Regions from separate parts of the Methylobacterium marchantiae genome, predicted to be linked through region 1. Evidence: riboswitches for the same ligand, from Rfam matches in the RefSeq annotation. Region 1 holds a riboswitch; each other region holds the start of a gene.
The links. Region 1 has a riboswitch for cobalamin ahead of ACFQ4G_RS00925 (CbtB domain-containing protein). Riboswitches for the same ligand answer to the same signal wherever they lie in the genome.
Positions count from the first base shown of each region.

Region 2: another riboswitch for cobalamin. It lies ahead of ACFQ4G_RS02560 (TonB-dependent receptor); the one in region 1 lies ahead of ACFQ4G_RS00925 (CbtB domain-containing protein).
Region 3: another riboswitch for cobalamin. It lies ahead of ACFQ4G_RS09215 (TonB-dependent receptor); the one in region 1 lies ahead of ACFQ4G_RS00925 (CbtB domain-containing protein).

Region 1 covers NZ_JBHTND010000001.1:191,528-194,794, reverse strand. Annotated here, with positions in the region: gene cobO (cob(I)yrinic acid a,c-diamide adenosyltransferase) at 1-410, opposite strand, end outside; gene cobU (bifunctional adenosylcobinamide kinase/adenosylcobinamide-phosphate guanylyltransferase) at 422-955, opposite strand; cobalamin riboswitch at 1,041-1,234, shown strand; gene ACFQ4G_RS00925 (CbtB domain-containing protein) at 1,290-1,466, shown strand; gene ACFQ4G_RS00920 (CbtA family protein) at 1,496-2,275, shown strand; gene ACFQ4G_RS00915 (DUF1636 family protein) at 2,268-2,702, shown strand; gene cobW (cobalamin biosynthesis protein CobW) at 2,699-3,267, shown strand, end outside.
Region 2 covers NZ_JBHTND010000002.1:230,695-233,961, reverse strand. Annotated here, with positions in the region: gene ACFQ4G_RS02560 (TonB-dependent receptor) at 1-1,354, opposite strand, end outside; cobalamin riboswitch at 1,466-1,669, opposite strand; gene ACFQ4G_RS02555 (catalase family protein) at 1,753-2,856, opposite strand; gene ACFQ4G_RS02550 (glucan biosynthesis protein) at 3,025-3,267, opposite strand, start outside.
Region 3 covers NZ_JBHTND010000010.1:32,750-36,016, forward strand. Annotated here, with positions in the region: gene ACFQ4G_RS09215 (TonB-dependent receptor) at 1-1,312, opposite strand, end outside; cobalamin riboswitch at 1,603-1,806, opposite strand; gene ACFQ4G_RS09220 (TonB-dependent siderophore receptor) at 1,907-3,267, opposite strand, start outside.

The DNA of each region.
Region 1 (3,267 bases):
GCGATGTTGAGTTCGTCGAGGAGGACGAGGCGAATGGTCGGGTCGGCCATCAGCTCCTCGGCCTTGGCCCAGGCCTGCTCCGCGGCGGCGATGTCGCGGGCCTTGTCCTGGGTCTCCCAGGTGAAGCCCTCGCCGAGCGTATGCCACTCGATCCGGTCGCCGAAAGCCTTCAGCGCGTGTTTCTCGCCGGTGTCCCAGGCGCCCTTGATGAACTGGACCACGCCCACCCGCCAGCCATGGCCGAGCGCTCGCAGGACGAGGCCGAGTCCCGCCGTGGTCTTGCCCTTGCCAGGGCCGGTATTGACGATGAGGAGCCCTTTCTCGATCGTCTTCTCCGCGACCTCCGCGTCCTGAACGGCCTTGCGCTTCTCCATCTTCTCGCGGTGACGGTCGGCCTCCGCATCGCTCATGTCCGCGTCGTTCATGCGCTCGCTCCCGGTTGGGGTTTCACGATCATCGGCAGCCCCGCCACCATGAACACCACATGGTCGGCCCGCGCGGCGAGGCGCTGGTGCAAACGCCCCGCCGCGTCGCGGAAGCGACGGGCCAGCGCGTTGTCCGGCACGATGCCGAGCCCGACCTCGTTGCCGACCAGCACCACCGGCCCCGGCGTCCGATCGAACGCCTCGATCAGGGCCGCGGTCGCTACCTCGCTGTCAGCCTCGGACAGGATCAAATTGGTCAGCCAGAGGGTCAGGCAATCGACCAGCACCGGCCCGGTCGATGCGGCGACGGCCTCGGCCAGGTCGACGGGCACGTCCCGCGTGATCCATCCGGCCGATCGGCGAGATCTGTGAAGGGCGATGCGCTCCCGCATCTCGTCGTCCCAGGCCTGTGCGGTGGCGAGGTAGAGCCAGGGTGCAGGGCAGGATTCGATCAGCCGCTCGGCGTGGAGGCTCTTGCCGGAACGGGCGCCGCCGAGCACCAGAGTCAGTCGGGGAGGAAGCTGCCGCATGGCTCCCTTTAGCGCGAAATCACGGCGCGTGGTCAAAGCCGTTAAAACGTCCTGACGGCGCGTTGTCAGCGCTCGCGCGAGCGCGTAGAAGCGAGGTTCGGACGGTGCCCCGGCGACGGGGTGAAAAGGGAATGCGGTGAGGGCTCGCGCCTGAAACCGCAGCTGCCCCCGCAACTGTGAGCGGAGACGGGCCTGCCATCGGCCACTGGAGCGATCCGGGAAGGCGGCAGGAACGGACGACCCGCGAGCCAGGAGACCTGCCTTCCGAAGGGGACATCTGTCCTCCCGCTCGATTCTCGAACGCCGCCGGCGGGGCGGCCGGAGACATGACACGATGACGACCAACACCCTCGTCCTGACCGGCATCCGCAGCAACGAGCGCCTCGGCGCGGTGCTCATGGCCGCTTTCCTCGGCCTCGGCCTCGTTTTCATGGCCGGCTTCGCTCCGGCGATGGCGCTGCACAACGCAGCCCACGATTTCCGGCACGCCCAGAACTTCCCCTGCCACTGACCGCCTCGCGCTCAGGCAGGACCCACCTCATGATTATCCGGCTCGTGTCGGCGGCCCTGGTCGCCGGCTTCCTCGCGGCTGTGGTCGCGACGGGACTTCAGCTCGCCCTCACCTCGCCGCTGATCATCGCGGCGGAGCGCTACGAGAGCGGTGAAGCCACCGCACCGGCGGCGCACTGGATGCCGCGCGACGCGTCTCCGGCCTCCCTCATCATCCGCGCGCATTCGAGCCACGAGCATGGCGGAAAAACGGAAGGTGTCGAAGGCGGCGAGGTCGCTCCGGCTTGGCAGCCGGGCCCCGGCCTCCCGCGCATGGCCTTCACGGCCCTCGCCACCCTCGTCGGCGGCGTCGGCTATGCGCTGCTTCTCGGCGCGGCGCTGATCGCCTGCGGACGCGAACCGAACCCGGAAATAGGCCTGCGCTTCGCCATCGCCGGCTTCCTCGCCGTCGCCCTTGCACCGGCACTCGGCCTGCCTCCCGAGCTTCCCGGCATGGAGGCGGCCCCGCTGGCCGAACGCCAGTTCTGGTGGATCATGACCGCGGCGGCCACCGCCATGGGGCTGTACCTCATCGCGATCCGCCGGTCCTCCATCGCCATCGCAGGCGGCATCGTGCTGCTCGTGGCGCCCCATCTGGCCGGCGCGCCGGAGACCAGCCACACCGCCTCCGCCCTGCCGCCAGGCTATGCGGCACAGTTCGCCGCGCGCTCGCTCGGCATCGCTTTCGTGTTCTGGGCAGTGATCGGCCTGGCTTTCGGGTGGGCGTGGAACAGCTTCGGGCGGAAGATCGCGGTGGCGTCCCGTGCCTGACGACGGCACCGCAAACGGCGTCGGGGCCGGCGATCCCGTCGTCCTCTACGTCTGCGCCACCTGTCGCGCTGCAGGTGATCCGTCCGAGCCTCGTGCCGGCGCGCTGCTGCTGTCGGCCCTGAGGGAAGCGGTCGCGGAGACCGTTTCATCAAACGTCAGGGTAGAGAGCACGGAATGTCTCTCGGTCTGCAAACGCCCCTGCACCGTCGCCGTGGCCTCCGAAGGCCGCTGGACCTACGTCTACGGCGATCTCGACCCTATCGAATCCGCCAGGACCATCCTCGCGGGCATCGGCCTGTATGCGGAGACCCCGGACGGCATCGTGCCCTGGAAGGCACGGCCGGAGGCGTTCCGCAAAGGCGTCGTCGCCCGCATCCCCCCGTTTCCCCCGCGTCACGCGGTCAGAATTCCGGACGCCGCCGAATGAGCATCGTCGAGAAGATCCCCTGCACCATCGTCACCGGCTTCCTCGGAGCCGGGAAGACGACCCTCGTGCGCCACCTCGTGGAGAATGCCGGCGGACGGCGGCTGGCCATCATCGTCAACGAATTCGGCGATATCGGCTTCGACGGGTCGTTCCTCGCGGCCTGCGGCATCGAGGGCTGCCAGGACGAGGACATCGTCGAGCTCGCAAACGGTTGCATCTGCTGCACCGTGGCCGACGATTTCGTTCCGGCCCTCAACAAGCTCCTCGACCGGGCCGACCCGCCCGAGCACATCCTGATCGAGACGTCGGGCCTTGCCCTGCCGAAGCCCCTGGTCCAGGCCTTCCACTGGCCGGCGATCCGTTCGCGGGTGACGGTGGACGGGGTCATCGCGGTGATCGACGGCCCTGCCGTCGCCGCCGGTTTCTTCGCCGACGATCCGGCGGCCCTCGCCGCCCAGCGCGCGGATGATGCCAGCGTCGACCACGACAACCCGTTGGAAGAGGTATTCGAGGACCAGCTCCTCTGCGCCGACCTCCTCGTGATGAACAAGGCCGACCTCCTCGA
Region 2 (3,267 bases), on a different contig from region 1:
TGTCCGATCGCACGGTGGCGTCGTAGGCGTCGGCGCGGACACCGACGCTGGTGCGCAGCCAGTCGGTCCAGCGCAGGCGGTTCTCGAAATACAGGGCGGCGCTGCCCTCCTGCACCCGGTCGTCGCGAACGGTGGAGAGCGAGACCCGCGATCGCGTGTTGAACAGGCCGACATGGATGTCGTCGAACCGGGTCTGCACGCCGATCTCGTTCTCCATGGAAAGACCGAACAGCTCGCCCTTGAACACCCGGGCGATCTCGCCGCCGGCGACGGTGCGCCGGTCGAGCTGGCGGAACTGGTCGCCATTGACCGGATCGTTGAGAAAATAGGTGAAGTTGTTGAACAGGTTGAGGTTCGAGCGGATGACATAGGCGCTGGCGCGGGTGACGCCGCCTTCGTCCGACCGGCTCCAGCGCCCGGACAGCGACAGGCGGCTCGCCTCGCCGCCATCGGTGGGATCGAGGGTGCCGAAACGGCCGATCAGGCCTTCGGAAATGGCCCGCTGCGGAATCTGGTTCGTCGCCGTCCAGCGGTTGGAATAGGCCATGCCGGTGAGGGAGAACCCGTCGAGGGCGGTGCCCTGGCTGTAGCGCGCCACGCCGTTGAGCTTGCGGATCGCGTCCGGCACCACCCAGGGGCCGTCATAGACCTGCGCTTCACCCGCCGTGAGGAGGGTCCCCTCCCCTAAAGGAGCCGAGGCGATGGTGAGCGCCCGCTTGTAGCCGAAGCTGCCGATGGAGGTCAGCGCGAGATTGCGCGGCACCGCATCGATCGTGTCGATCCGCACCGATCCGGCGGAAGCGAAATCCCCGTCCCGGGCGAAATACGGACCCTTGTGGAATTCGACCGCGCCGACGAGTTCGGGAATGAGGAAGTTGATGTCGGCATAGCCCTGGCCGTGGGCATGGGTGCGCATGTTGGCGGGCATGCCGTCGATGGTGATGGCGATGTCGCTGCCATGGTCGAGGTTGAAGCCGCGCAGGAAGTACTGGTTGGCCTTCCCCTCCCCCGAATGCTGCGTGACGATGAGGCCGGGCACCGCCTCCAGCACCTCGCCGGGCCGGGTGATTGGACGGTCGTTGAGAACCTTGCCTGTGATCACGCCGGAACTCGACGTCAGCGCAGGAGCAGAAAGAGCGCCGAATGCCTCGGCGCCGCCGGCTCCTCCCGTCGCCCCGCCGAATCCTGGGCCGGCGACTGGAGAGGCAGTCTGCATGTCGGCGGCCACCGAGAGCTCCGACAGTGTCGCCTCGGTGGTGTTTCCCGGTCCGGCCTGGGCAAGGGCCGATGAGCAGGACGTCAGGAGTGCGACGACGAAGAGGGGAGGGAGAACGCGTGGAGGAGAGGCGGACACGGGAGGAACCTCGGGCGACGGCTGTGGCACGTCACCGCGAACGAAGCCGATCCGTGCACGCGAGCGCACGCTCCGACACCCCACCAGGGCACCCCGCCCGATGCGTTTCGCGTGTGACCACGACTGACGGCAGGTCTCCTGGCTCGCGGGTCACCGCCCTCTCATCGTCTTCCCAGAAGCCGGAGCCTCCAGTGACGTGTTGATGATGGGCTCGCCGCTTACAGTTGCGGGGGCAGCCGCGGCATCGGACCATCGAGATCCTCACCGCGTTCCCTTTTGATCCTCCGAAGAGGAACCGTCATGGCCACGCTAGGTCGAGGCTGACGGGACGGTCAATTGCAAGATTCTCCCTCACCGACCATCGCCGTGGCCCTGTCGCATCGCGGCAACGTCCGGCGTCACTCCGGCAGCGATTCGAGGCTCTTCGGCTCTTCGATGATCCGGCCGTTCTTCTCCGCCCGGAAGCGCTTGCCCATCTCGTAGGCCGATTTGCGCATGCGCATGATCCCGCCGAGCGGCCGGTGCGCGGCGAGCCCGTGCCATGGGCTGAAGGACAGGCCGTCATCGACGAAGGCCGCGCGGGCCTCGCTCCAGCTGATCTGCGGTGCGGCCATGAGCGTGGCGATGGTGCGGTAGGAGCTCGCCTCCTCGGGCCAAACCACGGAGGCGTCCTCCACCGGCATGTCGTCCAGGTTCAGGCAGAGTTGCGCCCGCAACTCCCAGGTGCCGCCATGCCGACGGAAATGCTCCAGCACCGCCTCTCGAATCGCGTTCGGGGCGCTCGTGTCGGCGAGGGGCGCGCTCGCGAGCGCCTTCAGTTCGGGCGAGACCGGAGCCAGCGAGATCTTGGCGATGTGGTCGCCGAAGCGAAGCGGGACCTGACTGTAGAAGCTGTCGCCGAGAATATGCGTCTCGGCCTGTCCGCCCAATGTCGCGAGGGTCGGGCTCGGCGAGCCGGTGGTGGCCACGACGGCGCTCTGCACGCCGCGCAGGGCGGCAGAGGCGACCTTCTTCAGGCCCTCCGCCCGGTCGGTGGTCTTGGCGAGGAGCTTCAGCGTCGAGAGGAACTGCTTCGGTCCCGGCGCCGAGAATGCCGGGCCGTTGACGAGCACGAAATCCTGGGTGGCATCCCCCTCCGATCCTTCGAGACGCTCACCCTCGACGCCGACGATCTTGATCGCCACGCCGCGCGGGGTGGAGACGCTGTCGTCCAGAATATCGCCGGGGATGGTCGAGAACCGCATCACTACGGGATAGCGGCCCGGCTTCGCGAACAGGCCCTGCGCCAGTTCGGGGGGCAGGTCGGCGGCCACGCTCAGTTCGGCCTTCAGCGCGCCATGCGCCTTGGCGTGAACGCTGCGGATGGCATGGCCGCCATCCGCGAGGGTCGTCTCGCTGATGGAGCGCATGGTCTCGTTCAGGGATCTGCTGGTCTCGGCCTCGTCGGATTCTGGTGTCTCGACGGTGGGGGTGTAGCGCAGGTAGGGGGTGTTGATCGCCAAGGGGCCTGACTCCGGGGGAAGGCAGAAGCCGCGCCCCGAGCGCTTCGAAGGCACTCAGGAAACTGCCGGCTCCGCAACTCGGTGGTGTTCCAAGGGAGAATCCCCGATCGGAGCCTCCGTTCCGATCCCTGCGACGCCTCGCCGAGTTGTGAGTTCCTCCAGCGGTGATCAGGCCACGTTGTCCCAGGTCTCGCTGATCGGGCGACCGAAGCGCATGAGTCGTGCCCGCAAAATGATGTCGCCGGGCGGTCGTGGGACCGGGGGCCGCCATTCCACATAGAGGCGCCAGCCGCCCGTCTGGGGAACCCGCTCCACCACCGGGTCGACCATGGTGCCGAGACTGGCCGAGACCTCCGCCGCAAGGCTTTCGTCGTGGCCGGCAGGCAGTCCCGGCCCCTCGAAATCGACGAC
Region 3 (3,267 bases), on a different contig from region 1:
GGCTCGCGCGGCCATTGGCCGAGAACTGGCCGGGATCGTAATTGAACGGGTCGACGCTGGTGACGAGGCTGCCGCCCGCGCTGGAGAAGTTGTTGGTGTGGCGGAAATCGACGTGGTTCACGTCGAAGCCGACGGCGAACTCGTTGCGGAAGCCGAATACGTTGCCCTTGAACGCCGCGTCGAAGCGGTTCCCGACCTGCTCCTGCTGGTGGTAGATTTCGGTATAGCTGGACCTGTCGATGAGCCCGGTGGCGCGGTTGAATCTGTACTGCTCGACATCGAGCCAGTGGCGCCGGCTCTGCAGGCGGTAAGCGGTGTTGCGGATGGTGATGTCGGCAGACGGCGTCCACTCGGTCTTGAGCTGGGTCCAGTTGTCGGCCCAGGTGATCTTGGCTCCGTTGACGTTGTAGTTGTTGAACCGGAGGGCCTGGACGATCTTTCCGTCCACCAGCGGCGTGCCCCAGTAGCGGGCGGGCTCCTGATACCCGAGATCGTGGCTGAGCGTCACCGCGAGATCGGGGGTGAGCTGGAACAGCAGGGCGCCGGAGACCGCAAGGTTGCGGAAATCGCCGTTCGGGCTGAGCCAGCCGCCGTCTCGGTTGCCGCTGACGTTGAGGCGATAGGCTACCGTGTCGCCGATGGGACCGCCGAGATCAAGGGCGAGACGCGCGAGGCCGTCCGAGCCGGTGGCGACGCGGGCGGCATGGATCGGCGTGAAGCTCGGCTTCTTCGAGACCACGTTGACGACGCCGCCGATGGCGCCGTCGCCGTAGAGCACCGAGGCCGGGCCGCGCAGCACCTCGATCCGCTCCACATTCCAGGTATCGAACGGGAAGGTCACGGTGCCGGCGCCGACGAACAGGCGGGTGCCGTCGTAAAGCTGCTGGATCGAGTTCGGCCCGGCGAAGCCCCGGCTGGAGAAGGCGCCGTTGCCGTTGCCCGGCGAGGCGATGGTGGTGATGCCGGTGGCGTTCTGCGTCACCGCCTCGACCACCGTGTTCTGGCCTCGGATGCGGGCGGTCTCGCCGCTTATGATGTCGAGGCTCGCCGGAGTCTCCAGTGGCGTCAGGCCGAGGCGGCTGGCGCTGCGCGACGGTGTGGCAAGGTTGAGCCCGACGGGGTTCGCCCGCGTGAGGCTCGGGCCGCTTCCCTCCACCGTTAGCTGGTCGAGAGTGACGGCGTCCTCGCCTCGCGCCGCCCCGGCGAGCAGGGTCGAGGCGAGGAGCGAGAGGAGGATGGGGCCAGTGCGACTGGCCGCAGACGATGGCAGCTGTGTGGGTCGAGGAGCGCCGGAGGAGGTTGGAGACGTCATGATGATCGGGATAACCGGAGTTAAGGCAGGCCGGCGGCAGCGATCCACTTCGATAGATCAAATGTTATAACGTTACAATGTATCGATCGCACGGAAACTGCGCGAACGTGACCTTGCGGTCGGGTCGCACGGCTCAACGAGAACGAGATTGGAACGGAAACGATCGGACATCGCAGGCAGACGGCAGGCGCGGCTCAGCGCAGTGGCACGTCACCGCGAACGAAGCCGGTTCCTGCACGCGAGCGCACGCTCCGACACCCCACCAGGGCACCCCGCCCGATGCGTTTCGCGTGTGACCACGACTGACGGCAGGTCTCCTGGCTCGCGGGTCACCGCCCTCTCATCGTCTTCCCAGAAGCTGGAGCCTCCAGTGACGTGTTGATGATGGGCTCGCCGCTTACAGTTGCGGGGGCAGCCGCGGCATCGGACCATCGAGATCCTCACCGCGTTCCCTTTTGATCCTCCGAAGAGGAACCGTCATGGCCAAGCTAGCCGAGCGTGGACAATCGCGTCAACGACGCCCGGGCAACACTCTCTCAAGAAAAAGCCCCGGACCTTGCGATCCGGGGCCTCTTCTCATCGGATGTCTATCACTCACCAGCGGTACGTCACGGAACCGGTGATGCGGCGGCCTTCGCCATAGTTGCACCCCACGAAGTTGATCTGTTGCGAGCAGGTGCCGACATAGACGCGGTCCGTTAGGTTATTGGCAGCGACTTGGAAGCGCCAATTCTCGTAGGTGTATCGGATGGAGGCGTCCAACAGGACGTAATCCGGCACGCGGATTGTGTTCTGCGAGTCGCCGAACGTGTCTCCAATGTAACGAAAGCCGCCGCCGATTCCGACCCCGCGGAACAGCCCGGTCTGGATCGTGTAATCGAGCCACGTGGCGGCGGTGAAGTTCGGCACCTGGATCGGTCGCTTACCGACTGCACTCAGATTGCCGATGGGTGCATCGTCCTTCGTCACTTCGGCCTGCAGGACCGTGAGCGACGAAATCAGCTTCAGACCATCGAGCAGGTCCACGGTTGCTTCGCTCTCGAAGCCCCGCACCTCGATCTCGCCATTCTGGTAGAAGGCCTGCTGCAACGGATCGTTCGGGTTGAAGAATAGCGCATTGGTCTTCTTCGTGTTGAACACGGAGAAGAGGACCGATGTCGCCTGGCCCGGCGGCTGGAACTTTACACCGGCTTCGATGGTCTCGCCGATCTCGGGCTTCGCCGGCGTGATGTTGTAGGTCAGCGGAACTGGACCAATGCCGGGAACATTTGCCGTCGTGCTGGTCTGCAGGAAGACCGGCAGCACGTTGAACGAGCGGGCAGCCGAGACGTAAGGCGTCAGGCCGTTGTCGAATAGATACGAGAGCCCGATCCGGCCGCTATAGGATTGGGCGTCTTGGTTCGCGCCGAAGGTCGTCGGAATGCCGTTGGGAACCCCGAAGCTGTCGAGTTGCTGACGAACGGCATCAATGACCGGATTTTGTGCCGCCGTCTTCGTGGTCACCCAATCGTAGCGGGCGTTCATGCTGAGCAGCCAGCGATCGTAGAATTTCACTTGATCTTGAGCATAGACGCCGACCTGCTCCTGCTCAAGCCGTGATAGGAGTGAGCGCGGAAGTTGGGCGACGGGCTGTCCGTAGACGGGGTTGAGGATGTCGAGAGGGCCGACGAAGGGTCCGATGCCGAGCAGTGCGAAACTAGTACCGCCGAATTGGTCGCTCTTGTTGTTGATCTTGCTGTAATCTATTCCTAGCAAAGCGGTATTCTTAATGTAATCAAACTGCGAATCATGCTGGATCTGGGTGTCGACGGTAAAGACGCCGTAATCCTCGCGCCAAGTCTGGGCCTCGCGGTTTATGAGATTGGGCATCCCAGGCGTGATGGCGGTGGAGTAGATCGCATTATAATCCGTCGAAGCGTGAGCGTAGCGTAGGTTCTGGCGCACGATCCACTGAT